One region of the Paenibacillus sp. PL2-23 genome, then DNA from elsewhere that is predicted to be linked to it. Evidence: riboswitches for the same ligand, from Rfam matches in the RefSeq annotation. Region 1 holds a riboswitch; each other region holds the start of a gene.
What was found. A riboswitch is a leader RNA that binds a small molecule or an ion and turns the genes downstream of it on or off. The one in region 1 is predicted to bind thiamine pyrophosphate.
Positions count from the first base shown of each region.

Region 2: another riboswitch for thiamine pyrophosphate. It lies ahead of AB1S56_RS06420 (acetylornithine deacetylase); the one in region 1 lies ahead of thiC (phosphomethylpyrimidine synthase ThiC).
Region 3: another riboswitch for thiamine pyrophosphate. It lies ahead of AB1S56_RS14360 (ABC transporter substrate-binding protein); the one in region 1 lies ahead of thiC (phosphomethylpyrimidine synthase ThiC).

Region 1 covers NZ_CP162129.1:2,186,996-2,196,816, reverse strand. The annotation lists gene AB1S56_RS09120 (GT-D fold domain-containing glycosyltransferase) at 1-429, opposite strand, end outside; gene thiC (phosphomethylpyrimidine synthase ThiC) at 530-2,287, opposite strand; TPP riboswitch at 2,475-2,577, opposite strand; gene ytvI (sporulation integral membrane protein YtvI) at 2,656-3,687, opposite strand; gene yfkAB (radical SAM/CxCxxxxC motif protein YfkAB) at 3,712-4,857, opposite strand; gene AB1S56_RS09100 (HD-GYP domain-containing protein) at 4,978-6,096, opposite strand; gene AB1S56_RS09095 (bifunctional metallophosphatase/5'-nucleotidase) at 6,282-7,727, opposite strand; gene moaA (GTP 3',8-cyclase MoaA) at 7,769-8,770, opposite strand; gene AB1S56_RS09085 (molybdenum cofactor biosynthesis protein MoaE) at 8,886-9,614, shown strand; gene AB1S56_RS09080 (ThiF family adenylyltransferase) at 9,644-9,821, shown strand, end outside.
Region 2 covers NZ_CP162129.1:1,512,153-1,521,973, forward strand. The annotation lists gene thiO (glycine oxidase ThiO) at 1-966, opposite strand, end outside; gene AB1S56_RS06380 (thiazole synthase) at 1,010-1,792, opposite strand; gene thiS (sulfur carrier protein ThiS) at 1,800-2,000, opposite strand; gene thiE (thiamine phosphate synthase) at 1,997-2,629, opposite strand; gene AB1S56_RS06395 (ThiF family adenylyltransferase) at 2,657-3,667, opposite strand; gene AB1S56_RS06400 (ABC transporter substrate-binding protein) at 3,686-4,699, opposite strand; gene AB1S56_RS06405 (ABC transporter permease) at 4,750-5,517, opposite strand; gene AB1S56_RS06410 (ABC transporter ATP-binding protein) at 5,514-6,347, opposite strand; gene tenA (thiaminase II) at 6,344-7,015, opposite strand; gene AB1S56_RS06420 (acetylornithine deacetylase) at 7,012-8,349, opposite strand; TPP riboswitch at 8,427-8,536, opposite strand; gene AB1S56_RS06425 (metalloregulator ArsR/SmtB family transcription factor) at 8,618-9,019, shown strand; gene AB1S56_RS06430 (helix-turn-helix domain-containing protein) at 9,299-9,821, opposite strand, start outside.
Region 3 covers NZ_CP162129.1:3,281,967-3,291,787, forward strand. The annotation lists gene AB1S56_RS14345 (ABC transporter ATP-binding protein) at 1-670, opposite strand, end outside; gene AB1S56_RS14350 (ABC transporter permease) at 663-1,454, opposite strand; gene AB1S56_RS14355 (MTH1187 family thiamine-binding protein) at 1,444-1,746, opposite strand; gene AB1S56_RS14360 (ABC transporter substrate-binding protein) at 1,778-2,812, opposite strand; TPP riboswitch at 2,926-3,037, opposite strand; gene AB1S56_RS14365 (endospore germination permease) at 3,089-4,204, opposite strand; gene AB1S56_RS14370 (Ger(x)C family spore germination protein) at 4,237-5,445, opposite strand; gene AB1S56_RS14375 (spore germination protein) at 5,460-7,004, opposite strand; gene AB1S56_RS14380 (glycosyltransferase) at 7,140-8,207, shown strand; partial or broken gene AB1S56_RS14385 (IS1595 family transposase) at 8,493-9,317, shown strand; gene AB1S56_RS14390 (hypothetical protein) at 9,372-9,821, shown strand, end outside.

The DNA of each region.
Region 1 (9,821 bases):
GCTCCAGAAGGGCTGATATTGGACCAGCTCCCGGTTCACAATCGCATTGCAGACGGCCTTGGGCTCCAGGGCAAAATGCTGGAATATCCGGTTTGTCAGCGCCCGCTTGTGATTGGGATGGGCCCGGATTACATTATCATTTTGAGCCAAAATGCCTACGATATCGGCTTCGCGAATGGCTGTCACCAGCTGATCCCGGAATGGAAGGTTGGGCAGCCTGATGCCCTTCCTGCCTTTGTTCGCCTCCTGCACCCACAGCTGCTTCAGTGTCTGCTCCATTGAATATACGGAATCCTGCGACAATACAAAGTTTTCCCCGTCACCAATGCGTACGAGACAATAGGGCTTCTTCTCGACGAGCGCGTTCCTCAGGCGGGATATGATTTCATCCTTGCCCAGCAGGCTCTCGTTCGGAATATGTGCAATCATGTGCAATCCTCCCAGTATTCAGATCCTCTCATTCTTCGTCCTGATAGTATATGAGTGGAATAAGGGAGGGATTGGACAGCTGCCCGCGCCAAGGGTCTGTCTATGTATACATTTCACTGCCCGCCGCCTTGAACGCTTCCGCCTTCTCCTTCATGCCGGCTTCGATAGCTTCGGAGGTCTCGAGTCCGCTGCGCGCCGCATAATCACGAATATCCTGCGTAATCCTCATGCTGCAAAACTTCGGACCGCACATGGAGCAGAAATGCGCCGACTTGGCCGCCTCCGCCGGCAGTGTTTCGTCATGGTAAGCCATCGCCCGCTCGGGATCCAGCGACAGATGGAATTGATCGCGCCAGCGGAACTCGAAGCGAGCCTTGGACAAGGCGTCGTCTCTCTCCTTCGCTCGGGGATGCCCCTTCGCCAGATCCGCCGCATGCGCCGCTATCTTGTATGTGATCACGCCCTCCTTCACATCCTCCTTATTCGGCAACCCCAGATGCTCCTTAGGGGTCACATAACAGAGCATCGCCGTTCCGAACCAGCCGATCATCGCCGCGCCAATCGCGGAAGTAATATGATCATAGCCCGGAGCAATGTCCGTGGTCAGCGGGCCCAGCGTATAGAATGGCGCCTCGTCGCATACTTCCAGCTGACGTGTCATGTTCTCCTGAATCAGATGCATCGGCACATGTCCCGGACCTTCGATCATGACCTGCACATCATGCTTCCAAGCGATTTTGGTCAGCTCTCCCAGCGTCTCCAGCTCCGCGAACTGCGCCTCATCATTGGCGTCCGCGATGGAGCCGGGACGAAGGCCGTCGCCGAGCGAGAATGACACGTCATATTGCTTCATAATGAGGCAGATCTCCTCGAAATGGGTATACAGGAAATTTTCCTTATGATGCGCAAGGCACCAAGCAGCCATTATGGAACCGCCCCTGGAGACGATGCCCGTCACGCGCGCCGCCGTTAGCGGAATGTACCGCAGCAGCACACCGGCATGAATGGTAAAATAATCAACCCCCTGTTCCGCCTGCTCAATCAGCGTATCGCGGAACACCTCCCAGCTCAGATCCTCCGCTTTGCCGTTCACCTTCTCCAGCGCCTGATAGATCGGTACAGTGCCTACGGGCACCGGTGAATTGCGCACGATCCACTCCCGCGTCGTATGAATGTTTTTGCCCGTGGACAAGTCCATAATCGTGTCGGCTCCCCAGCGAGTCGCCCATGTCATCTTCTCTACCTCCTCCTCGATGGAGGAGGCAACCGCGGAGTTGCCAATATTGGCGTTAATCTTCACATGAAACCCTCTGCCGATAATCATAGGCTCGCATTCAGGGTGATTGATGTTCGCCGGTATGATCGCTCGTCCCCTGGCTACTTCATCCCTGACAAATTCGGGCGACATGCCCTCCCTTATCGCAATAAACTCCATCTCCGGCGTAATGATGCCCTGCCGCGCGTAATGAAGCTGGGTGACGTTACCCCCCTTTTTGGCGCGCAGCGGCCGGCTGTTCACGTTCGGGAAAAGCTCCGCCCCTCTCTCACGGGCTCTCTCGGCGGTCGTAAAGCCGTTATCCTCAGGCTTCACCTCCCGGCCCTCATACGCTTCCACGTCTCCGCGTTCCATAATCCAGCCTTCCCTAAGCTTCGGCAGACCTGCGCGAACATCGGCGACATAAGAGGGGTCGGTATAGGGACCGCTGGAATCATATACGAGGATAGGCTCATTCGGCTTCTCCTGCCCATCCCTGCCCGTACTAGGGCTCAGCTCAATCTCCCTTACAGGCACTTGAATGCAGGGCTTCGAGCCTTGCACGTACTTCTTGCGGCTTCCTGAGATTGGTGTTGTTTGCATAACAAAAAAACCTCCTAAAATGGAATTGGAATTCCACCTGGAGGCATACTCAGACCTATAAGAAAGTTTCAGCTTGGCAAGAAGGCTCACCCATGCAGACTATACTAACGGCAAGGCATACCGCCAGCCGCTAGCTGCGACGAGCCTGCGCGTCACCGATGGAACGATAACAACGGCTTGCGCTCGCAAAGCTGTATTCCCACTTTCCTACGCTGGCATGACCCAGATCAGGTTCAAAGGGACCAAAGCAATCGCTTTATCTCAGCCTTTCGGCGCCCCTAGTGGATTTCCTTGTTACAATATACGATTGTCTGGCAGCTATTGTCAACCTGTCATACAACTTTTTATGTGAACGATACCGTGCCAGCCTATAGCTTGATCTTCTGCTGGAACAATCCCGCCTGTCTGGCCGCCATATAAATAATGACGATGAGCGGTCCGATAAATACGCCGATGACGCCCACCAGCTTGAAGCCCACGTATAGGCTGATAAGGGCCGACAAAGCCCCGATTCCAACAGAATCCCCCAATATTTTGGGCTCAACGATACGGCGGAATACGGTAATGAACAGGAACAGAATAACGAGTCCGATGCCTGTATATACATCACCTGTCAGAATCAGATAAGCCGCCCAAGGCACCAGCACCGACCCCGTGCCCAGTATCGGCATAATGTCCACGATAATAATGAGCAGGGCAATCGCCATGGGATATTTGATATCCAGGATAAGCAAGCCCGCAAGGGAAATTACGTAGGTCATGGCGCTTAAAATAATCTGCGAGCGAAGGAAGCCGAATATGGATCGGCGCAAGTTATTCAGCATCTGATCCACCTGCGGACGAGACGATTCATCGAACAATGACAGCACCGAGGCCTTCATCGTATGGAGGCTGAAGCTGAACATATAGACAGCGACCAGGAACACGATAAAAAAGATGAAGACGCCAGGGAGCGAAGAGGCGAACGACACGACAGAGCTTGACAGCTTGCCCACCATTGTCGTGATGGTGCCGGTGAGCTTCAGGAGGTAGCCCTCCAGTGTCTCGATAGCGTCAGGCGGAAGATTCTGGTACAAGCCCCGAGCATCCACCAGGAGCTGGTCGACGATTTCGCTTGCGTTTTCAAAATATTGCGGAACCTTCTGCAGGTACGCGATCAGCTCGGCCACTATTTTGATGCCTAGCAGCACAATTAAGCCTATAAGCAGAACGGTGAACAGCGTGCTGGATATAATAGCCGCGACGAGCCTGTTCAGCTTGAAGCGCCTCATTAGCATACCGTTCAGAGGCTCCAGGAAGATGGCCACGACAAGGGCCAGCAGGAACGGAGCTCCAACTGTGAATGACAGATAAATCAACAGCAGGCCAACGGCAATCATCACGATCGTGCGAATGGACATGCGGTTTCCCTCCTCTCCCAGATTCTATTCTAATTTCGCGCTGCGCATGAGAAAATTCTCTTCCTTGTAATACATATCTTTGACCAGCAGATTGGGACCGCAGCACGATGCCGCCGGGCAATGGCAATTAACGCTTTGGGCCAGCGGATGCTCCAGCCAGCGATTGAACAGCTCGTCCAGACTGGAGTCCGCAATGTTGCCGAACGCCGGCACATCAGAGAAATCCGTTACGAATACGTCGCCCGTGAACAAGTTGACATTCAGCCGGTTGCGTCCGTCGGGATCATTCCTCACTGTCACATTGCGCTCTTGCGAAAGCCTCTTAAGCAGCGCCCGCTCCTCCGCATTGTCGCTGCACTGGTAGAACGGAAGTGTGCCGAAGAGCATCCAAACCTCTTGATCTCGAGTATCCAGCAGCGTCTTGACGGCTTCGCTCATCTGCTCTCTTGAAATGACGGGCAGATCCTTGGCGAAGGAGCTCGGATACATGGGATGCACCTCGTGCCGCTGACAGCCCATGTCGACAATTAACTGATGGATTTGGTCAATCTTGTTGTATGTGCGGTAATTAATCATGGATTCTGCAGACACCAGGACACCTGCGTCGCTGAGCCGGCGAGCGTTGTCGATCATACGATTGTACAGCTTGGTGGCCGCTTCCAGCGAGACGCTGTGTCCCGACTTCGCAAAGCCGATTTCGTGGAAGTCCTTCGCGCTCGTATAGTTGAAGGAGATATGCATAACATCTAGATACGGAGCCAGCTGCTCATATCTTGAATAAGGCAGCGTCACATTGGAATTAATCTGAGAACGGATGCCCCTGCTTCTTGCATACTGCAGGAGCGGCACCATATATTCGCTTACCGTGCGGCCAGAGAACGTTGGCTCGCCTCCCGTTATACTGATCGTCTCCAGACATTCCACCTCATCCAGTCGTCTCAGCATGTCAGCAAGCGGAAGCTTGTCCGGCTCAGCCAGCACTAGCGTGTCTCCGACCGCACAATGCTCGCATCGCATATTGCATAGATTCGTGACCGTCATCTCAACACTGGTCAAACGGTGCTGCCCGTATTGGCGAAGGGAACGAATAGGGTCCCAGGGGTCATTGTCCGGCGAAAGCGGGGTTAAGGCAGAATGAAAGCTATGATTCCTTGCGTTTAATACGTTCATGATTCAGCACCTGACTTCATATTCTCGTAATTGCGTATTCTTTTATTGTAATGTCCGCGACAGCAGGAAGCAAATGAAGTATGCGCAGGCCAGCAATAGAAAAAGGAGCCGCTTGGCCCCTTATATGCCCGCAACCAGCGGCTCCGAATACTCCTCTTCATTCACGCCGACAATCATCGCCGTCAGCTGCGTGGACAGGTCGATTTCGTATGGCGATTTCAGCTCTTCTCCAGCCTCATTGTATAGGACTCGCACGGTTGGACGATGCGGATACGTGTTGTTCAAGCCGGCGACAATACCTCGCTCGCCGCTCTGCAGCCTGACGTTGATGCCGATGGGATAGATCGCCACCTTGTCCCGGAACAGCTGCAGCATGCGCTGCTCGTATAAGGTGCCCGTCCCTGCGTACAGCCGCTCCACCGCTTCATGCGGCAGCATCGGCGACCGGTAGACCCGGTTCGTCGTCATCGCGTCGTAGGAGTCGACAAGCCCAACCCACTTGGCGTAGTCATGTATTTCATTGCCCTTGATGCCGCGCGGATAACCGCTGCCATCCAAGCGCTCATGATGCTGGAATGCGCAATGAGCCACAAGAAGCGGCAAATTGGGCTCATCCTTCAGCAGCTCGTAGCCGAGCTGGGCATGGCGCTTCATCAGCTCGAACTCTTCCTTGGTAAGCGCGTCCGGCTTCTGGAGCACCTGCATCGAGATTTGCGTCTTCCCGATATCATGCAGGAGAGCCCCCAGCCCAAGGGTCATCACCTCGTCTCGCGAGTAGCCGTTCGACATGCCGAGCAGCGTCGTATACACGCACACGTTCAAGGAATGCTGGAACAAATAGTGGTCCACTTGCCCCATATTCATAAGCATAATCATAGCGTCCTTATGATTGGACAGCTCGTCGATAATGGAGTTCATCATGCTGCGGAAGGGTGCGGCGATAAAGGGATAGGTAACGCCCTTCTTCATCTTGGGTCGATCCATCATCTCGCGGAAATTGGTGCGGATTTCCTTAATGGCCATCCGGAACGTTTCCTCGCTAATAATGGAAGGCACCTGCACGTCCTCCGTGCGGGAATCCTCTATGTAGACATACTGAACGCCGCATTGCTCCAGTCTGGCGATCAGCCGGGACGTAAGCTCCATGCCGTCGCCAAGAAGCACGATGCCTTCAGCGGAAAATATTTTTTTGGCTAGCTTCATGCCGGGCTCGCACTTCGCTATGGGCAGCAAACGCATTTCGGTCCATCCCCTTCATGACTTCTGTACCTTATACATCGGAGTAAACCGTATATATTGTTAATTTACGTGAAAATGCGCCCAACTGCAACCGTTTTGTGCTAAATTTCGACAGCTTGCGCCACGAAAAGTCGAACCCAGCCTTTTTGTTCATGTTCCATAAGTCCAGTTATCAGCACCGGAGCTCAAGTCGATTGTGGAATCCAGTTCTGTACTCGACAAGCCGCAATCGCATCCTCCCGCAGCAGCTCGGAGCCGATAACGTCTCGAATAAACTCTGGCAAATAGAACCTGCAGCTCTCCGTATCCGCAAGGGACTCATAGCCTACACGGAAGCTGAACATGTCAATGGTGCCAACAACGTACAGCCTTTCATCCTGCAGCGGCTCTCCGTTCGCCAGCACGCTTACAATGCGGCCCATAGGCTCCCGGCTATGGTCATAGCGGACCGTCATGCCGTCCATAGCTAACGTGCCAAGCACCTCTCCGCGGAATCCGAAACCCTTGATCGGCTTCGTCACATAATGCGCCAGAAGCGCTTGCTCCAGAGCCAAGCGAATATGTCGACCTGCAATGACAATGCGAGACGGATTAATAGGGGATGGACACAAGGCGTGCAGCTCTCCCGCTGTCACCTCTCCACCAGCCAGGCCGCCCAGCAGCTGCCCCGTATTGACCAGACCGATCTCCGCGTCCGTCCAGCGCCGCAGCCCTCTTGCCAGCAAATTAGCGAGGGGCGATTCCGCGTCCGTTCGCGCCGGGAGCGGCTCCTTGAGACGCGTAATAACTCGGCTTAACGTTCCCCTGGCCGCTTCGTTGTGAGCGCGGATGACCGCATCCGCCTCAGCCCGCTCCGGAAAGGCCCCCGTAGGCACACAGGTCGCCCGAAAGCTTGGCCTGCTCGTATCCGCATCCCAGCCGATTTCAACGCGGCCCAAATAATCGCCGAATTTGCCCGCCGCGCACACCGTCGTTGTCCCTATAACCAGAGGCTCCTCCAGCAAATGATGGGTATGCCCGCCAACAATGAGATCAATGCCGTCAATTTCCTCCGCCATCTGCCGATCGAGCGTAATGCCAAGATGGGACATAACAATCAATATATCGCATTGCCCTCGAATGGCGCTCACCTGCTCACGGATAGCGGCCAAGGGCTCCGTGGTCGTCCAGCCCAGCAATGCGTAGAATTCCGCAAAATTGGCCGTCGCGCCGACAAGACCAACCTTCAAGCCATTTTTTTCAATCAGAATATGCGGCCGCATCCAAGCCGGTCTTGCTCCTGTACTGCTTATCTTCATGTTCGCACAGACAACCGACAGCTTGGAGGTCGTGCCATAGAGCTGCTCCAGCATATCCGCGGAGCAGGTGAGCCCCTCGTTATTACCCAGTGTTATGGCCTCATATCCCGCCTCTTGGAGCAGGTCCCGGTTGACCCTTCCGCCGGTGCCCTCCGATTCCATCCGCATTCGGTCCATATGATCGCCGCAATCAACGGCAAGCACCCGATGCGCCCCCCACACCCTGCGTTCCTCCGCTATCATGGTAGATATCCGAGCCGCGTTTTCCAATCTGCTATGAATGTCATTGCTGTGCAGAAGTATAATCTCTGTATGCTGCAATGTGTGGGACATCCTTCCTGCGCGCCTCCTCAGTCTTCAGTCAATCAAGCTCGCTACCCTCCGATTTGGGACATGCGCCGATCCGTCGGCACATGGGACAGGTCTCCGTCCGCCAGCTTGGCTGCCATCTCATGATTTTCCGGCTTAATATCCATCGCTCTGGCGAACATTCTCTTCATCTCGCTTACATCGCCAAGCGCCGATTTCACATTCAACTCGTCAACCCAATACAGGCAGGGCTTCAAATTCCCATCAGCGGTCAAACGAAGTCTGTTGCAATTTTTGCAGAAATGATCACTGATAGGATGAATGAGCCCGAACGAGCCGATGCCCCCCTCCAGCTGATAATCCTCGGATGGACCATTGCCTTTCACTTGGTCTCTGCTGGAGAAGCTGTAGCCTTGCTCCTCGGCGATCTCCAGGACGCGCGACAATGGCAGATACATGCTGCGCCAATTCTCATCGGCGTGGCCGATGGGCATATATTCAATGAATCGGACATGCAGCGGCTGCTCATAGGCCATCTTCAGGAAGGAGGCAATTTCGTCTTCATTAATTCCTTTGAGCAGCACGCAGTTGAGCTTGATGGGATGGAACCCTGCTTCTGCGGCCGCCTCAATGCCCTCCATCACTCTGCGAAGCTCGCTCCGTCTCGCGATAAAAGCAAATCTCGCGGCATCCAGCGTATCCAGGCTTATATTCACTCGATTCAATCCGGCCGCCTTCAAGGCCTTCGCCTGTTTGGCCAGAAACACACCGTTTGTCGTCAGCGATATATCGTCAATGCCGGGTATGCTCGCGAGCCTTCCGATTAGCTGATCCAGATTCGGCCTGACCAGCGGCTCTCCTCCGGTTATTCTCAGCTTCTGTATGCCCAGCGCCGCACCGGCCTCTACAACCTCTACGATCTGATCGTAAGAAAGCAGGTTAGACGATTCCGTGAACGCCATTCCTTCCTCCGGCATGCAATAGACGCAGCGCAAATTGCAGCGATCCGTCACAGATATTCTCAAGTAATTATGAATGCGACCAAATCTGTCGGTCAACGCTTCCATGACTACGCCCCCTCTCGTGCTCTCGTCCCTCTCGTACCTATTAGCATAACATTTTTTCGACGATTGTGGTATTCTAGAGACACGCAAACTACTTAATCATGAAAGGTTTTATGACATGACATATGAATGGAAAATAAAGCTATTCGCAGGCCTGCAGGAGCGGCTGGGCAAGGCTGAGCTCACTCTGCAGAACGATCGAGGCCTGATGACCGTGCGCGAGTTGAAGGAGGGGCTGGCTGCAGCATTTCCGGAGCATGCCTCCCTCATTATGATATCATTCGCCGCGCGCAATCACGTTTATTCCTCAGACCAGCAGGAGCTGCGCGCCGAAGACGAGCTGGCGCTGTTGCCGCCCGTATCCGGGGGAGAGACTGAGGAGGAGGCGACAACTGAGCAGGAAGAGCGCTACGTCATCACGTCACAGCCGATCAGCGTCGAGGCTGTAACCCGTAAGGTTATTGTGAAGGAGCATGGCGCCTCCATCGCGTTTGTAGGCACCACAAGGGAGTGGACTGAAGGCCAGCGCACCGTTCATCTGGCCTATGAGGCGTATGAGCCCATGGCGCTGGCTATGATGCGTCAGATCGGCGACGAGATAGACGCGCGCTGGCCAGGCACGCTCTGCGCCATTACGCACCGAATTGGTGTAGTGGAGCTAGCAGAGACCAGTGTCGTCATCGCCGTCTCGTCGCCGCATCGCGACAGCTGCTACGACGCCAGCCGATACGCTATTGAGCGGCTCAAACAAATTGTTCCCATCTGGAAAAAGGAAATATGGGCGGACGGATCGGAATGGAAGGGCCATCAGAAGGGCCCCTGGGATCCAACAGCTTCATTAGAATAGAGCAATAGAACGGGAGGACGGCGGCAACGATGAAGGAATGGACGACAGACAGCTTGCAGGATCGATATTCACGCCAAATCCGTTTCTCCCATATTGGCCGCGACGGACAAGCACTGCTGCAGAGAGGGCGAGTCGCCATTGTCGGGATGGGCGCGCTTGGCTCCGCCATATCCCAGCATGTGGTCCGCGCCGGAGTCGGCTATGTAC
Region 2 (9,821 bases), 670 kb from region 1:
CGGATAGCCATCCTGCGTAGAGGGTCTAAGTCCCGCCCATTGATGGAAGGGGACTCGAGACTCCAGCATCGGGACGGCGAGCTTGTTCCAGCCTCGCAGACGCTCGATGCCGCGTTCCGTTACAGTCGTATCGAAGCCCGCCACATCCTCCGAAGCGCCGCATACAAGCGTGCCGTTCGCTTTGGCCACCAAGTAGCCTTGATTGCCGAACAGCATATGGCGTACGGCTTGCCCGTTATGAGCAGCGTTGACTTCATCGAAGGCATAAGCGCATATTTGCCCTCGGATAGGATAGATGGGCAGCGGGATGCCGAAGGTGCCGGCAAGCTCCTGCGCCCAAGCGCCCGAGCAGACGACAAGGCGGTCGCCTTCAAAGCGTCGGCCATCCTTCGCCGCGAGCACGATGCCATCCCTCCACTGCTCTACCGACACTCCTCCCAGCTCATCGTGAATGGCGACGCCTAATGTCCGGCAGCCATCCTCCAGCGCTCTGACATAGTCAGGCGCATAGAGGTGGCTTTCTTCGGGCGTATACAGCGCCGCCTTCACCTGACGGGACAGCAGAGGCTCCATGTCGAATAAAGCGGCGCCATCCACGATCGTCCCCGTTGAGCCATGCTGCCGCTGCCATAGCAGCCTGCCCTCCAGCGCAAGCCGGTCAGCCTCGTGATAGGTCAGATAGAGACTGCCGGATTCCGAATATTGGAACGGTATCGCAGACTGCTCCCGAATACCCTTAATCCACGAGAGATAGAGGCGCAGACTGTCCAAGCATAATTGGAAAAAGGGATCGGGACCCTCCACGTTCTCTGAATAAGGCGCCAGCATGCCGGCCGCCGCTCCGGATGCCTGGCCGCCGCAGCGCGCGATTTCGAGCACCGTCGTTGAACAGCCTCGGCGTTGCAGCTCGAAGGCAACGGATAATCCGATAACGCCGCCGCCCATTATGATGATATTCTCGCTCATGTGCGTAACCAGCCCTCTATCTTCTGTCATAAGAATAATCAGTCTAAGTCAGCTTTAAGGAATCGTATCCACTGCTCGCCGTAGCGTATTTTTTCTTGGCGATTCGACCGGAAAGGTAGGATAGACGGCCGGCTTCAATCGCAAGCCGCATAGCTCTCGCCATACCGATAGGATCGCGCGCTTTGGCGACGGGCGTATTCATCAGCACGCCGGCGCAGCCGAGCTCCATCGCTTGGGTAACATCGCTTGCAGAGCCGAGCCCCGCATCGACGATAATAGGTACGCCGGCCTCTTCCACGATAAGGCCGATATGATAAGGATTAAGGATGCCGAGGCCAGTGCCGATCGGCGCTCCTCCGGGCATGACTGCCGCAGCCCCCGCTTCTTCAAGCCGCTTGCACAGAATAGGGTCGTCGGATGTATAGGGCAGCACGGTAAAGCCTTCCTTAACAAGCTGCTCCGTTGCTCGAAGCGTCTCGATGGGATCAGGCAGCAGCGTCCGTTCGTTGGCGCTGATCTCGACCTTCACCCAGTCGCTTAGCCCTGAGGCGCGGGCCAGCCGCGCGATGCGAACGGCTTCGTCAGCTGTACGCGCGCCCGATGTATTCGGCAGGAAGGTGAATTGCCCCGGCTCGATATGCTGCAGAATGGAGTCGTCCTCCGTCGCAGAGAGGTTGACGCGCCGAATGGCGAAGGTCAGCACCTCCGAGCCTGACGCCCGGATCGCTTCCTGCTGCACGTAGGGATTGGGGAACAAGCCGGTACCGAGGAACAAGCGGGAGCTCAGCTCCCGGCCTCCGATTTGCCATGTATCTGGTTGTGTCATCGTTTGCTTAACCTCCTCCTACAAAATGAACCAGCTCAACCCGGCTCTCCTCGCGGACATCGGTGGATGCCCATTGCTCTCTCGTCAGGACGACACCGTCGGCCTCGACGACAATCGGTTTGGCCAGCAGGTCGTAATGGGCCACAATATCTTCAATCGTTCGAACGTTCTCAAGCTTCTCGGTCTTGCCGTTGATGATGATGTTCATGGCGTCCCATTCCCTCCATTCAGCTTGCGCAGGAAGGCTTCGCAGGTGCCCTTGACATCGGGGCTGCCCACAATTTCGCTTACCGCACAAATTCGGGTAGCGCCGGCGGCGATAACCTCGTCCACATTATGCAGCTTAATGCCGCCAATCGCCACAAAGGGAATGCGAACGCGCTCTGCAACCTCGCGGACGTAGGCCACCGTTACGGGATCGACGACATCCGCCTTTGTTGCCGTAGGGAAGACGGGGCCAACGCCGATATAATCGGCACCCTGCTGCTCCGCGAGCAGAGCTTCCTCAATCGCATGCGTCGAGATGCCGATTATTTTGTCGCCGACCAGTCTTCGCGCCTCCACAAGAGGCACATCGCCTTGACCGAGATGAACGCCGTCGGCGTCTACCTCAAGCGCGATATCAATATGATCATTGACGATAAAAGTAACTTGGTATTGGCGAGTCAGCTCCCGAAGCGCCTTAGCCTTCTTCAGCAGCTCCTCGCGTCCGCTTGTTTTGTCGCGCAGCTGAATGATGTCGACGCCGCCCTTGATGGCCTCTTCCATCACGTCAATTAACTCCCGTCCAGGATGGAATACCTCGCCGGTAATGGCGTACAGCTGAAAGTCCTTCATGCCCTTCATCTCCTCTCTATGCTCAACTCAACTGCCGATATAACGGTCATAGATGACCTTGGCCCGGGTCAAATCGTCGGTTCCCTGCACCAGCACCCGGCCGTCAGGGAAGAGAACAAGCTTCTCCCCGTCCCCCAGCTCCGCGCGGAGCAGATAGGCATTCAACAGCAAGCTTGCCGCAACCGGCTTCAAGCGCTGCTCCCAAGCGGACAGATCGAGAGGGCCTTTGCTCGCGAACTGCACCGTTTCCCTGCCGCATAATGCGAGGGCTTCATCGCCTTCAGTCTGAAGCGCGGGGTATTGCTTCAACTGGCAGCAGGGGCAATCCTCGCGGGGCGCGCCGAGCTTCATCTCGAACAGGCGGTTGCCCCAAGCGTCAATGGAGAGCAGGCTGTCCCTGCGTGCTTCATGGTCGCCGACGAGAAACTTCAGCGCTTCGACCGCTTGGAAGGAGGCGACAATATCGACAATCGGCGAGATAACGCCGATCATATCACAGGTTTGCCCGCTGGAGTCGCCCGATGGCACGAAGCAGCGGAAGCATGGCGTCGCGCCAGGGACAAGCACCGCGCTCATGCCTCGGCTGCTGACGGCGCCTCCGTATATAAACGGTATACCTCGCTGGAAGCAGGCGTCATTCAGCAAGAAACGGGTTTGAAAATTATCCGTGCCGTCCAGCACAAGGTCTATATCTTCCAGCAGCGGCCCGATGGTATGGGCGGTCACATCCATGACGCGAGCGTCGATCCGCACATCGGAGTTGATGCGATTCAGTTTTTTTTGAGCGGCAATGACCTTGGGGTAGCCTTGTCTAACGTCGTCTTCATCATAAAGCAGCTGTCGCTGCAGGTTGCTGGCTTCCACGTAATCCCGGTCGACCATTCGGACGAAGCCGACGCCGGCTCTGACCATATGATTCGCGAGCACGGTGCCCAGCGCGCCCATGCCGATGATGCATACCGAGCTGCCCTGGAGCTTCAGCTGTCCTTCCTCTCCGATCGGACGGAATAACATTTGTCTTGAATACCGTTCCTTCATGGGTGCATCCCTTCTTGCCTACAAGTTCCGGAACGCTTGCTCCGGGTCTACCTCTTGCTTCAGCTGACCGTGCTCCTGCAGCCATTCCACAACCGACTGCCAGGTCTCCAGCGACTGGGAGCCGAACGGCTCATCGCCCGCATCCATAAGCGGCAGCAGCATGTCTAGGCTCAGCTTCTCGATGTCGGCGTCGAGCGGGTATTCGGTTTTTTGCTGATCGAGCAGTACTCCCAGCGCTTCCTCCGGATGCTCCGCTGTATACTGCTGGCCTTTGGCTGCGGCATCCAGGAATTTGCGGTACAGCTCCTGCTTCTCCTCCGCGCCGTCCTCGCTTGCGATCAGCACCAGCTCGTAGTAGCTTGGCACGCCGTATTGTGTGGGGTCAAAGGAAACGAGCTCGACGCCTTCCTTCTCCAGCAGCAGCTTCTCGTGATTAATGTAGCCGCCAACGATGGCGTCTACCTTGTTGGTCGTCATAGCCGGGATAAGGTCCCATCCAATATCCTGCAGGCCTAGAGAGGAGGCGTCTCCGCCGTCGGCCTTCACCATTGTGCTTACAATGGCTTCGTTCAGCGGGATGGAGGGAAAACCGACTCGCGCGCTGGTCAGCTCCTTCGGACTTTGAATGCCGCTGGACTTCAGCGCGAGGACATGGCTAAGCGGATGCCGAACGAATGCGGCAAGCGATACGACCGGGATATCCTCCGAGCGGGAAATCGCAACCTGCATCTGATAGCTGAGCGCCAGATCCGCTTTGCCTGTGGCGACGAGCTTAACGGCATCGTTGGTGCCTGCCGGCGTCTGCAGATTGACCTTCAGCCCGGCCTCCTCGAAGTACCCTTGCTCTTCAGCGGCGTACAGGAAGGTGTGTACGGCATTGGGGTACCAGTCCAGCAGAAGCGTCAGCTCCTGAAGCTCGCCGGCCTCTTGTTTGTTGGAGCCTGCCGAGCAGCCTGTGAGCAGCAGCGCGCCTGCGACGGCCAGCGACAGAGTGGTGCGAAGGAACGATAATGGATGCTTGTTGAATTTCATGAATGATTCATCTCCAGTTTCTATAGGTCTAAGGTTCAAAAATCATAGAATTAAGCGCGGCGATGGCCGAGCAGCAGCCGTTCGATTGCCAACACAGCCGCAAACAATCCGATGCCCATCAAGGAAAGCAGCAGCACGCCCCCGAATACGGCATCGCCGGCCAGCATATGGGAGGCTCGCTTGGTATACATGCCGATTCCCGCCTGGCCGCCAAGCCATTCACCCAGCGTCGCTCCGCCTACGCTGATCGCGGCCCCAAGCTTCAGGCCCGTGAAGAAGCCGGGCATGGCGGAGGGGAGCTTCCACTTCAGGAACAGCTGTCCTGCAGTCGCGCCCATCGTCCGAAGCAGATCGCCAGTGTCTGCATCGGCGCGGCGGAAGCCAGCCGCAGTGTTCACCGCAATCGGGAAGTAGGTGAACAGGATAACGACAGCTACCTTGCTGCCAAGCTCATAGCCGAACCACATCACCATGATCGGTGACAACGCAACAATCGGAATCGTCTGGGAAGCGACGATTAGCGGATAGAGCGTGCGCTCGGCCAGACGGGACCGATCGATCCAGATGGCCGTCAGCAGCCCCAGCAAGGTGGAAAGGCCGAGGCCAAGCACCGCCTCCCACAAGGTAACGAAGAAGTGTCGCAGCAGCGGCTGACGATCCTCCCAGATGGCGGCGAGCACATCGGACAGTCTAGGTATCACATAATGCGGGATGCCTGCCAGCGGAGGGCCAAGCTCCCACAAGCCGGCAAGCAGCGCGGCGAACAGCAGAAGCGGTCCATTCGCGCGAGCCGCCGGAAGCAGCTTCTTCATCATCATCGCGTCACCGCCTCCTTGGCGGGCGGGCTAAGCGGATCCCGCTGCTCATACAAGTGAAGCAGCTGCCGCTTGAGCTCGATGAAGGCCGGGTCCAGCACCAGCGATGAATGACGAGGGCGCGGCAGCGGAACGTGAAGCTCGCGGAAGGAAACCACCGGCGCATGTGAGGCGACGAGCACCCGATCCGACAGCAGCAGCGCTTCATCCACATCATGAGTAATAAATAAGACCGTCTTGCGATGCTGCTCCCAGGTTTGCAAGAGCCACTCCTGCATGGAGGAGCGCGTCATGGCATCCAGCGCACCAAACGGTTCGTCCAGCAGCAGCAGCTCGCCCCCTCCCAGCAGGGAGCGGAGGAACGATACGCGCTGGCGCATGCCCCCGGACAACTCATGCGGATATTTGCGTTCCGTCCCGCCAAGTCCCATGCCCGGCAGCAGCTCCAGCACCTTGCGCCGCGCTTCTCGGCGCGCCACGCCTCTGAGCTCAAGTCCGATCGCAGCGTTATCCAGTACGGTACGCCAGGGCATCAGTCCGTCACGCTGCGGCATGTAGCCGATTCTCCCTTGCCTGACCGCTTCGGCGATGTCCAACCTCTCTGCGCCGAAGCCAATGGAGCCTTGCTCGGCAGGGAGGAGACCGGAGATGAGACGGAACAGCGTTGTTTTGCCCAGACCGCTCGCAGCCAGCAGGCTGACGAACTCTCTCTCCTGAAGCTCGAAGCTTAATCCCTCGAACAGCGGCCGCTCATCACCGGGGTAACGGAAGACGAGGCCGTTCACGGCTAACGCGGCAGGTTTCTTCCATGGCGCTAGGCCGTTGTGGCTCACACCGGCCACTCCTCAAGCCGGTATGCCATATCCCAGAACAGATATTCCAGCCGGGAGGTCGTCAGGAAATGCTCCTCCAGCAGCGCCAGCTCACGCTCAGGCAGACCGTCGGCCAGCTTGTTCATCTGTCCGATGCACCAGTCGGTCAGCTGTCCGAACTCCTCCGAGCTGTACATCAGAATCCATTCCCGGAACAGCGGATGCTCCAGCGCTTCTGGAATGGCCGCCAGCGCGACGCCAATCTCGCGATAGCTCCACATGCAGGGCAGCAGAGCGGCCAAAACCTGGGCAAGCGAGCCGCTCGCAGCCACATCCAGCATGTATTTGGTGTAGGTGATGGTTGTCGGCGCAGCCTTGGTCCCCTCCAGCTCCTCCCTGGTGACTCCGAACCGCTCGGCGTATTGGCGGTGAAGCTCCATCTCGACATGCAGAGTGGAATGGTACAGCTCCGCGAATTTGTGCATCGTCTCCAAATCAGGGGATTTGACGCTTGCAAGCGCGAACAGCTTGGCATAGTCAATGAGGTATACGTAATCTTGCTTCAAGTAATAGATGAATCGGTCAGCGCTTAACGAACCATTCCTAAGCTCGGTCAGGAACGGGTGCGCGTGGCTGCGATCCCAGATCGGCTTGCTGGCTTGATAGAGCCGCTCGCTGAATAAGGTCATGACAATCCCATCCTTTCTTGTGAGTAGCTTGGTTGAGGCGAGGACGGCTTCGGCGTATTACACCACTCCACAATAAAAGCCAGCATCACTTGCGCGTACCGGACAAGCTCCTCCATACTTGCGCTTTCATTAACGGCATGGGCTTGGCGCAGCTCGCCGGGACCGTAGATGACGGTTGGAATGCCCGCTCGGGCGATCCATCCGGCATCGGTGACGGTAGGGCTCATGCCGATCTCCGGGGCGGCGCCGACCAGCGCCTCATGGCTGCGGGCGAGCCCCTGCAAGCCTGCCGCATGACGGTCCAGCGCGAGCGACGGGAATATCTCGCCGCGTTCCTCCAGCATGGAGCGTCCGCCCCAACGGAAGCTTGGCGGATGGCTGCGGAGCCATGGGTCTCCATCTGCTACTCGCAGCAGATGGTCCTCAATCTCTTGGGTAACCTCTTCGAAATCCTCATCGGGGTAGAAGTGAACCGTGATCCATAACGCGCAGCGATCCGCGATAAAGGCGGCATGCCGTCCCCCTTCAATGACGGCGGGGTTAATCGTGTTGGAGCCTGCTGGGAAGCCGGGGTAAGACTTTGTCACGGCCCAATGCCTCTCCAGCTCCTGCAGTCCGTTAATAAGCTTCATCATCTTCTCGATGGCGCTGGCTCCCTGGACGCCGCCGCCTGCATGGATGAGCTTGGCGCGCATGCCGTCGTGGAACGTCTCCGGGCTTTGAATCGTAATCCAGCCGGTAATAACGCCGCCCTGCCCCTGAATCGCAAGGGAGCTTGTGTCGGCCACAATCGCGAAGTCGGCCTCACAGCCTCTTTCCATGCAAGCCCGAGTGCCGGCTTCGCCGGCTTCCTCACCAATAACGGACTGGAAGAGCAGGTCTCCACGGAGCTCGACCTCTTGCTCCCGCAGCAGTCCAAGAACGAATAAGAGAGCGGCAAGTCCGCCCTTCATATCGGATACGCCTCTGCCGTATAGGCGGCCATCCTCCAGAGACAGCGTGAAGGGATCACGCTTCCAACCGGAGGGATCGCCGACCTCGGCAACGTCAATATGGCCGTTAAGCAGCAGGCTGTTGTATTGGGCGCTGTGGGAGCCGCACTTGACAGCCGTTACATTAGGATCGCCGGGATAGACCTCCCAGAGTGAGGTTTCGAACCCGCATGCCGCGAGCTGGGACTCTACATATTGCTGAGCCTCCGCGGTGTTGCGGGCGGGTGGACTTACTGTGGGGAAGGCGACCAGCCGCTCCAGCAAGGCGAATAATTCGTCTTGACGGGATTCGGCGAGCGCCTGCAGTTGTTGAATGAGCTGCTGCGAAGCTTGTTGCTGCATAATTCCTCATGCACCTCCTAGATCGATGACCAGGACAGCGCCGGACATAGAAAAAACCATTCGAGAATAAACGAATGGCTTCAATTCGACTTGTTCTCTACGCCAGCATTACCTGGTTCAGATTAACGGTCAGGGAAACCAGTTCCCAATCTCAGCCAGACTTCATCCAGCCCCCGTACGATATTTAATTAGCTGTCACCACTATAAACCAGGTAACGGGAAAATGGCAATAACATTTTGGAGTAATATGCTATAATGAGCTTTAACGATGATAGGTTTGGTGGGATGGGTCATGACGATTACGGAGAACGGCACGCGGTCAGCGGCTTGTGATGATCCGTGCGGCGGTACGGAAGCGGATATTGGCAGCGTAAAGGACAAGCTGGTGGACGACCATACAGCCGTGGAGCTTGCGGATCTGTTCAAGGCGCTGGGAGACCCCACGCGCATACGGATTCTGCACGCCCTGCTGCAGTCGGAGCTGTGCGTGCATGATCTGACCGAGGTGCTGGAGATGGGGCAGTCGGCGATCTCCCACCAGCTGAGGCTGCTTCGCAACATGAGAATCGTGAAACGGCGCAAGGTCGGCAAAACCGTCTATTATTCACTGGACGACGACCACGTCGAGCAGCTTATCGTCCTCACGCTTCAGCACCTGAGACATGAATAACTGCAGAAACGGCCGCACGCCATCGCTTAGCGCTTCTAATAGAGGCTGGGCGATGGCTTTTTTTGGCGCGTTGGCAGAAATGGTGACTCACGCAGTGAAACTAATGGAAACCTCCTCGACTGATCCACTCATCCTCTACATGCAGTTGTGCAGTTAATTTCCTGAAAATGCTTATTATGCTTCAAATTAACTGCAGGTTCTGCAGCTCATTATCGCATTTGTGGCCAACTTTGTAATGTGAGCATTTCCATTCCAAAGCTGCTGCCTCACTTCCTCGGCTTAACTAAGGGAAAACCGCTGGCGGTACTCGCGAGGAGAGAGCCCCTCAAATCGGGAAAAGCAGGTCGCGAAGTAAGCCGCTTGGTTGAAGCCGACCTCCTCAGCTACGCGCGAGACGGACAAGTCCGTCTGCAGCAGAAGCAGCTTGGCTTGCTGGATGCGGAACCGCAGCAGATAGTCGAACGGCGAGCAGCCGAATTCCTGCTTCATGCAGCGGGCGATGTAGACGGGGTGGAAGTTGATGCTCTCCCCCAGCGATTGTGCTGTAATGTTTTCTCGGTAGTGCTGCCGCAGGTAAGAAGCGGCCCTCTCCGCACAAGCGAGCGCCGGCGTTGGTGAACGGGCTTCGACGGAGGCGGAGAGCAGGTCGATCACCTCCTGGAACACGAGCTGCTGCTTCCAGCGCACGCCGTGGATATGGTCGTTGATGCTCATCTGCGCCAATTGCGGAAGCTTGCTCTCCAGCAAGGCAAGGCTGGCAGCCTTGGCGAATTGGGGCAGACGCTTCACGAATGTGCGCGGG
Region 3 (9,821 bases), 1.1 Mb from region 1:
GACGCTCGAACGGAACAGCTATCTCATCCACGATCTCTGCCGGAGACGAGGACAGCACCAGTATGCGATCGGACAAATACAGCGCCTCTTCGATGCTGTGCGTAACCAGCAACACCGACCTCCTATTCTGCTCCCACAACGAGAGTAGCCACTTCTGCATCTGTCCCCGGGTAAGCGCGTCCAGCGCGCCGAACGGCTCGTCGAGCAGCATGAGGGGCTGAGGCGACAGCAGCGCTCTCAAGAACGACACGCGCTGCCTCATCCCGCCCGATAACACATGGGGATACGCGTCGGCGTAAGAGTCGAGGCCGATGCGTCTCAGCCATTCCCCAGCACGCGCTCGCGCCTCCTTCCTCGACACGCCCGCGACCGAGAGAGACAGCTCAATATTGCCTATGACGGTTCGCCATGGGAGCAGCGACGCCTGCTGAGGCATATACGCCACATGGCCGGTCTCGCCCGTCGTTTCTCTGCCGCCGATATGCACTTCGCCGGACGATGGTCTCGCAAGTCCCCCGATGATGCTGAACAGCGTCGTCTTGCCGCTGCCCGAAGGACCGATGATGGAGACAAATTCGCCTTCCGCGACGCGAAGCGACACATGGTGCAGCACCTCCTGCTCACCGCGTTTATCTGCAAATGTCTTGCTTACGTTCCGCACCTCAAGCATTCGGCTTCACCTCTTCCTTCGCCGGCCGCCAGCGGATCACCAGCTTCTCCGCCAGCGCGACCAGCCCGAACAGCGCCAGGCTGACCACGATGATCAGAATGGCGGCAGCGAATGCCCGCTCCGGCATAAATCCCCGGGTAGACAGCACCATGTAGCCCCCAAGGCCCAGCTTCGGCGACAGCATCTCCGCGAACGAGGCGCTCAGCACGCTGTAGGAGGCTGCGATCTTCAGCCCTGAGAACAATCCCAGCGCAGCGCCCGGCAGCTCCAGCCTCCAGAACAGCGTCCACTTCCCGCTGCCGATCATTTGCATATATCGCCGCAAGCCCTCGTCCGTCCCGGACAGGCCGCCCAGCATAGCGACGCTGACAGGGAAGAAGCAGACCAGCATCACAAGCAGCGCCTTCGGCAGCATGCCGTAGCCGAACAGCATCGTCATGATCGGGGCAAGGATGACGATGGGCACATTCTGCGACAGGATAAGCAGCGGATAGACGCCTCTGCGCGCGCCCGGCAGCAAATGCAGCAAAGCGGCGAGCCCGAAGCCCGCCGCCGATCCCCCCGCAAAGCCGATAAATGCCAGTCCAATCGTCGCGGCTGCATGCTCAATCAACCTCGGCCACACATTCGGCTTCAGCACCTCCTGCGCGACACCGGCCGGCGACGGCACAATCCACTCCTCCACCAGGGAGAAGGAGACCGCCGCTTGCCATACGCCAAGCACGGCGGCCAGCACAACGAGGGGCGGCCATATGCGGGACCAGCCCGCCGTTTTATTGCCCATCGGGATATTTCTCAAGCAGCCGGTCCATCGAGGCGCCGCTCTCCGGGTTATAATAAATTTTGATCTGCGAAATGACGGAGGCGCAGCCCATCTCCGCCATCGCTTCGTTCATCCGCTGCACCACCGCCAGGAGCTCGGCCAGCTCCCCTTCCATCGTCGTCTCCAGCGGAGCGACGCGGTAAGGAACGCCCGATGCCTTTATGATGTCGATTGCGCGATCCACGTAAGGAAGCACACTGGCTCCCCCCGGCGTGCTTGGCAATATCTGAATGCTGACCAGCGCGTTAGCCATACGATCCCTGCTTTCTGCTTGATGTTAGCCGTTATTCCGGCAAAAACTCGTTCGTGAACGCTTGCTCCGCGTCCAGCTCCTTCTCCAGAAGCCCGCGCTCGAACATCCAGTCCGCGTAGCTGTCCCACACGCTCAGCTTCTGCTCACCCCAGCGCGCCGCGTCGTCCTGGTAGCGAGGGCTTAGCCACTTCTGGCTCGCCTTCACCAGCTCCGGATTCAGATCGGGCTCCGCCGCGATCAGTATATCCGCCGCTTCCTCCGGCTGGTCAATCGCATACTGATAGCCTGCGGCAGCGCCCGCCGTGAATGCCTTCACCAGCTCCGGACTGTCGGCGATCAGCTTCTCGCTCGTGACGAGCACAGGCGTATAATAATCCAGCTTCTCGCTGTAATCCGTGAGGTAGACCATGTTCAGCTCTTCCCCGCGCAGCTCCGCCTCTACACCCGTCCAGGCATAATAGATCCAGGCGAAATCGATATCCCGCTTCACAGCCGCGAAGAAATCGCTGTCGCCTATGCTCATGATGTCGACCTTGCCGACATCTCCGCCGTCCTCGCGCATGAGCGCATCGATGACCGCTTCCTCCACCGGAGCGCCCCAGCCGCCATAACGCATGCCCTCGAACTTCTTGGGCGAATCGATGCCCTTCTCCTTTGGTGAAGCGAAGCCCGACGTATTATGCTGAATGACCGCCGCGATCGACACCAGCGGCACCTCCGCAATACGCGCCATCGTCACCGATTCCTGATAGCTGACGCCGAATTCCGCATTGCCTGCGGCAACCATCGCGTCGGCCCCCTCTTGCCCTGGCTGTATAATCTCGACCTCAAGCCCCTGCTCCTCAAAGAAGCCTTTGTCCCGAGCAACATACAGGCCCGTATGATTCGTATTGGGCGTCCAGTCCAGCACAACCTTCACTTTCTCCAGAGGCTTGTCCGCCGAATGATTCCCTTCCTTGCTGGCCGCCCCCTCGTTCCCGTTATTTCCGCCGCATCCGGCGATTGCCATTGCAAGCGCAAGCGTCGTCAGCGCACGACCCCATTTTCCTTTTGTATGGCTTCCCATGCTGCATCCCTCTCCCTGTCTGTTCAGTTGTTGGTGCCATTGACGGCTCTCCGTTCATACGAAAAAAAACGCCCCCCGGATACGGAAGACGTCGTGTTGTCGGCTGTCTCAAGCTGCTAAGCTAAGCTTCGATTCCTACGCCGGCATTATCCGGATCAGGTTATACGGGTCGGAATGTGTGGCATTCCCTCTCAGCCGGCTCCTCCAGCTCCCCGGAATATGCAATTCTCGTCAATAACGTTTCCATTATAGCAGACTGCGACCAGAATGCCAGCCTTATTTTTCCGCCTGCAGGCTTCTCAGCCCTTCGGCCGCCTCCGCGCGATACCGCTTTCGAATGCCAACAACAAGCATCGCGAGTGGAAGCACAATCTGGAACAGGGGCACAATCTTAAGGGTAATGTCGAGCCCGATCCAGATGTGGTACGTATTGTTAGGCTCCAGGAAGCTCATGCCATAGATGAACGCCCCAATCGGGAATACCAGGCTGCGCTGCGAAATGCCCGTTACCGCGTTAACCGTTAAGATGGAGGCGATGAACAGCGTTGTTATTTTGACATATAAGCCGGTGTACAGGAGCAAGGTTACAATAATATCAAGCCGCTCCAGGAAGTTCGCCAGCCGCACAAGCTGCACGACCTGCAGCAGAGGCAGCGCCGTCAGCGCGGACAGCTGGGGTCCCAGCACACACATAATGAGCATATTCATCCCGACTAGAAACGCGGATACGATCAGATAGGCTTTATACGATGCGGGCCCTATCAGGTTCTTCTCCTTGACCAGACTCCAGAACACCAGCATAACGACCATCTGTCCGAAGGGGAACGAGAGCAAATCCGGGAACACCGCCTGCACAATCGGCATGGGACCGTTCTCCATCATCGGCAGGAGCCGCCCAAGCTTCACCAGACCGCTGGAGAATACGAGCAAAATAAGCAATCCGTAGCTGATGACGACTACAGGCAGGAGCAGCTGGACGACTCGCACGAATACCTCGACGCCCTTGCTCGCCGTATACGCGCTGACAAGCAATATAATAAGCATAATGATCCATTTCGGCGTAAATCCGAGCAGCGCCATCGTTGTCAGCTCACCGAAGTCGCGCACGTTCCGCATGGATTCATACGCGAACCACATGGCTTGAATCACTCCCACGGCTCCGCCAATATATCGGCCGAAGTGGAACTTGTACAAATCCGCGATCCCGACACTGGGAGCCCGCTTCTGCAGCCGGATATACAAGACCAGCAGAATCAGTCCCACTGTCGCCGCAACGGTCATCGCAATCCACGAATCCTGCTTGGCCTTAATGCCCAGCTCGAATAGCGGCGTGCTGCCAATCATAAACAACATGATGAGAATGGCCAGCTGGCTTTTGCCTATTTGCTGCATGTTTCCCCTCCTCCCCGCGGCCGCAAGCGTCGTCAGCTCCCTGCTTTCTTCTGCGCATCCTTGAAATTATTACCGCTCATGCCTGTGGAATTCAGCTTCATCTTGACCGTTGCTTCAACCTCTGTCTGAGGGAATACGTCCCGCCAGCTTCCGCTTATTTCCTTCCATTGCTTCGGATAGCTTCGGTAAATGAGCGTGCCGAAGCCGGTCACGTCGACGCCCTGCTTGCGAACGGCCTCCCAGCCGTCCAGCATCGTCGCTTTGATCTCATTCTCAATCCGGCGCTCCAGCTTCTCTACCTCTGCCGGCTTGCTCAGATCTCCGGGGCAGTTGTATTCCATGAGTATCCCTGTTGCCTCGACGTCTGCACGTATGAGCCACTTGCCGTTCCTCGGCTCCGGCTTCAGCCTGGTGGAGGCGGTCAATATTCTGGCGGACGAGGTTTCCTTGCCCTTCCCTTCATCGGAGCAGGAGAACGATACGGTGGTTTTGTCGATATGATCGGTCAGCCACATAGTGCCTCTGCTCTGGTCATCATCCAGCCAGCCGACGAGCTTGTCTCCCTGGATAAGTCCAAGCTCGCTTAGCCGCACCTTCGTCTGCGTGGTCGTCCCCCCCATCATGCCCGCGTTATCAGTGCCTTCCCCTGGACCGGCGATGACAAGTCCCGGAATGCTGGTTGCCTGCGTGCTGCCAAGCAGCTCCATCAACACGTCGTGAGCTGTCATCTGGCGGAACGAGGAGCTTCCCAGCTCCTGATTCGCTATCATCCGCTGGATCGCCGCCCCCGGTATTTGCTCCAGCGGGATCAGCTGCTCCAGCATGCGCCTGGCGCTGCCTTTGGACAGGAAGACGCTTACGGTTTCTCTGGAATCGTGATTTCTCAGGTACGCCTCCAGCAAGGGACCCAGTCCCTTGCGCGCCGCTTCCTGCCCGATCACAATAGATTGATTGTGGGAGAAATAGAGCCTGCGGCTCGTCTCCTCGCTCGCTTTGCTGATGGCGTATCGGAAGTTCTCACCGGTTGTCGAGAACACATTGACTGCAGCAGTCCCGCTCTCCCCCGTCTGGCTGGAGATCGCTTTGGGAATGACGATCTGATAGGACAACGTCCACTTGCCGTTATGCCAGTCGACACCCGTGGCCGAGATAATCGCTATATCATTCAGCTCCACGCGATTCCAGCAGCCCGTCTGAACCAGCAGGAGCAAGGCGCATATCATGAATCTGAGCATTCGCATCGCGGTTGCCCCCTCTATTTGCCGGAATGCCGCTGCGCGGGCGGGCGCTTGGCACTGCCCTGCCGCCGCGGATTGCGAAGATTCGTGTCCATGGGCCGCAGCACGATCGACCACCAAGGCTTGCGGACAAATATCCCCTTCAGCATTACCCATTTATTCGGTGAAGGGGCGAACGGGGACATATACGGCACCCCGAACGAACGCAGCGACGTCAGGTGTACGATGATGAACAGCACCGATACATAAATGCCCAGAAATCCGAGCATGCCCGCCATGATCATAATGCCGAACCGAAGAATCCTCGACGTTGCCGCCATGCTGGATTCCGGCATCACGAAATTCGAAATCGCCGTAAAGGATACTACGATAACCATGCCGGCGGACACGATGCCCGCTTGCACAGCCGATTGCCCCAGCACGAGCGCGCCCACGATCGAGATGGCTGGACCAATTGCCCGCGGCATGCGCAGCCCCGCCTCGCGAAGCACCTCGAAGGTCATCTCCATCAGCAGGGCTTCCACCAGACCGGGGAATGGCACTCCTTCCCTCTGCGCCGCAAGGCTGATGAGCAGCGTCGTGGGCAGCATCTCTTGATGGAATGTCGTAATGGCGATATAGAGAGACGGGAAGATCATCGAGATGAGATAAGCGACATAACGGATTGTCCGGATGAACGTCGCGATGTCGAAGCGCTGATAATAATCCTCCGGCGAGTCGAAGAAGCTGAAGAACGTTGTGGGCGCAATCAACGCGATGGGAGAGCCGTCGACGAGAATGGCCACCTTGCCCTCCAGAATCGAAGCCGCGACCGTATCCGGCCTCTCCGTGTTCATCAGCGTAGGAAACATCGTAAACGATTCATCCTGTATAAACTCCTCAATATATCCGCTCTCCAGCACGCCGTCGATATCGATGGCGGCCAGCCTCCTGTACACTTCCTTCACTACGGCCGGATCCGCTACCCCATTCAAATATAGAACCGATACATTGGAATGGGTCTGCTCCCCAATCTTGTGCGTCTGCACATGCAGATTAGACGACCGGATAATGCGCCGAACGAGGCTGACATTCGTATGCACATCCTCGACAAAGCCATGCTGCGGTCCCCGGATCACCGTCTGCGTCTGTGGAATGGTGACGGCGCGCTGCTGGCCGCCATTCACATCGGCCAGCAGCGCCGTTACGCCGCCATCCGCCAGCAAGAGACAATGGCCATCCGCCATATATTGCAGCGCTTCCTCCATCGTCGACGTTTCCTTAACCGAGCTGATCGAGACGACGCAGGCTCGCATGGACGTGAGCAGCCGATCGCCCCGCTCCTCCGCATACGCGGGCAGCTCCATCGTCATCATCGGCGCGATGATGCTTTCGTTAATGGTTGCGGTCTCGACGAGACCGTCAATATAAAGCAGAGCAATCTCCCTCTCGGGGGCTGCGTCGCTGCGGAATAATCGAATAACCAGATCGCTGCTGCTCCCGAACCTTGCGTTCACGGCATGCACGTTCGCTTGAAGCGACGCGCTGAGCGGCGTTTTTGCCCCTTGTTTGGTTTCGCTCATAACGCACCCTCTATTTCCATGTTGCTTCTATATTGGCTCATTATGGCTTTCTTTATGTATAGCTTCAGCCTTCACCAACAAGGCGGGACTCCAATATGATGTACGGACTAAGCGAAACGGGAGGGAATGGGCCGCATGAACAGCATCAGCTTGTGCATGATCGTGCGCAATGAAGAGGACAGCCTGGGACGCTGTCTGGCATCCGTGAAGGAAGCGGTGGACGAGATCGTCATCGTCGACACCGGCTCCACCGACCGGACCAAGGAAATTGCGTCTTCCTTCGGCGCCGTTATCTACGACTTCGAATGGATTGACGACTTTGCCGCCGCGCGCAATTACGCTTTCGAGCAGGCGACGCAGACCTTCATCCTGTGGCTCGACGCGGACGACGTGCTGGAGGAAGCGGATTTGCGGCGCCTGCTGACACTTAAATCGCAGAAGCTTCCGTATGACAGTATTACAATGAGCTATCATCTGAGCTTCGACTCTGCCGGCAATCCTGTCTACAGCCTGCGCAGGAATCGCCTGGTGCGCCGCAGCGCGGGCTTTCGCTGGCACGGTCCCGTCCACGAATATTTGGCCGTCTCGGGGCGCATCCATCATAGCGACGTTGCCGTCACCCATCGCAAGGAGCGGCAGCATACCGACCGCAACCTCCGCATTTATTTGAAGCGGCTGGAGGCCGGAGAAACGTTCACACCGCGGGATCAATATTATTTCGCCAATGAGCTTCGCGATCATTCTCGCCTGGAGGAAGCCGCCTCGTGGTATGACAAATTTCTGGCATCCGGCCGCGGCTGGGTGGAGGACGAGATTGGCGCCTGTATGAAGCAAGCAGATTGCTACGGGCGGCTTGGGCAATCCGACCGCCAGATCGCGTCGCTGCTTCGCACGCTGAGCTACGATATCCCGCGAGCCGAATTTTGCTGCCAGCTTGGCGCCGCCCTGCTGGAGCAGAAGCGTTACCAGCAAGCTGCCTACTGGTTCACACAAGCGACGCGGCTCGAGAAGCCGGTCCACCTGATGAGCGCCACGGACAACGCCGCTTGGACCTGGCTCCCCCATCTGCAGCTGACGGTTTGCTACGACCGAATGGGCGACCGCGCCAAAGCGATGGAGCATCACCGCAAAGCCCGCAGCTACAACCCGGATCACCCCAGCATCGTCTTTAACGAGCAATACTTCAACAGGACGAAGACGTAATCGGGCTCCCCTGGGGACCAGAAGCTCGTATTAGGCAGGGCATCCAGCTTAAAAAGCGGCGTTCCCTCAGATGGGGACGCCGCTTTTGCTTATCTATTGAACATCAATGGTTGATCGCCAACTCCAATGCCGCCATCACTACTCGCCTTCTGTTCTTAGGAGAGAGCCTCAGATAATCCCTAATGGATTGCGTTTTGATCAGGGGCCGGGTGTCTTCATTTATGCGATCAAGCTCAATCTCAGCTATATACGAAGCAACCCGCCTCTAGTAAAAACGCGTGCGGAGAAGTCAAACGTCAGCGTTACCGTTGTAAAACCTGCCAACAAACCTTCAACGAACTCACAAACACTCCTCTTCAACGAACCAGAAGACCCCACGTGTGGGTTCGATTCATCGCATGCATGATTGAGGGCTATTCACTCAGAAAATGTGCCGAGCAATTACACAATGAAGTCACACATGTCACCTTGTTTTACTGGCGACATAAGATTCTTTCTGCCTTGAAGCAGGTTCCAACTGAAGCATTCCAGGACATCGTTGAAATGGACGAGACCTACTTTCTATACTCAGAAAAAGGCAAGCGGAAGATTGCTGACCGTAAACCCCGCAAACGAGGCGGCAAAGCCAAGTATCGTGGCATCAGTAAGGAACAAGTATGTGTCCTTGTCGCCCGTGACCGTCAGAAGATGACCTACTCTGGCGTTCTTGGACGTGGTCGCATTCAGACAACGAAATTAGATGAGGCGATTGGCAGTTATTTATCCGATTCGAACGTGCTTTGTACGGATGCTTGGCGGGCATTTAGCTCTTATGCGAATGCAAAAGGCTTAGCTCATTACCGATTCAAGTCCGATGGGAAACAACGGGTGAAGGGCGTTTACCACATCCAAAACGTAAACAGCTATCATAGTCGTTTGAAGAAATGGATGGACCGCTTCAATGGTGTTGCAACCAAATATTTGCAACATTATTTAGCTTGGTTCCGTTATATAGACAGCAAGGAATATGAGAATACTTCATCAAATAAGAAGAATATGTTGGTCCAATCGTGCTTGTTTACTGTTAATGACACGAATAAAAAGCTTCGGCTTTCTGCTTATTCTTGTTAAGCTTTCGGCTATTATTAATCCATTATGGATATTAAGTTACATGGAGGGATGATAATGAAAATATGGTCGATTTCTATTTTTTTGCTATTAATTCTAATAGGTTGTACGAACAATGGTAAACTCACCGAAGAACCAGAAAACAAAAGCATCACGGGAGATGAACCTCCAAAAGCCATGATTCAGATTGGAAATCAACTGTACGAAACAAAACTTGGCTCATATTGCTGGACAAGTAGATGTGTGGATACAGCGGGTCCAACTGAAACGCTAAAAGACAAAAATCCGATTACTGTAAATCCTGGCGATGAAATTAATTTCGTGATGGAATATCAACCAAAACCAAACAAATTTCATCTCGAACAATTTAATGAAAACAAACAATCTGAAGTTGCGTTGAATAATAATGGTTTTAATGCACCAGTACAAGAAGGAATATATTATTATTCCTATGGAACGTGGTGGATGGATGAAAAAGAAGCAAACGTATCCCGTGGGAGTGCCTTT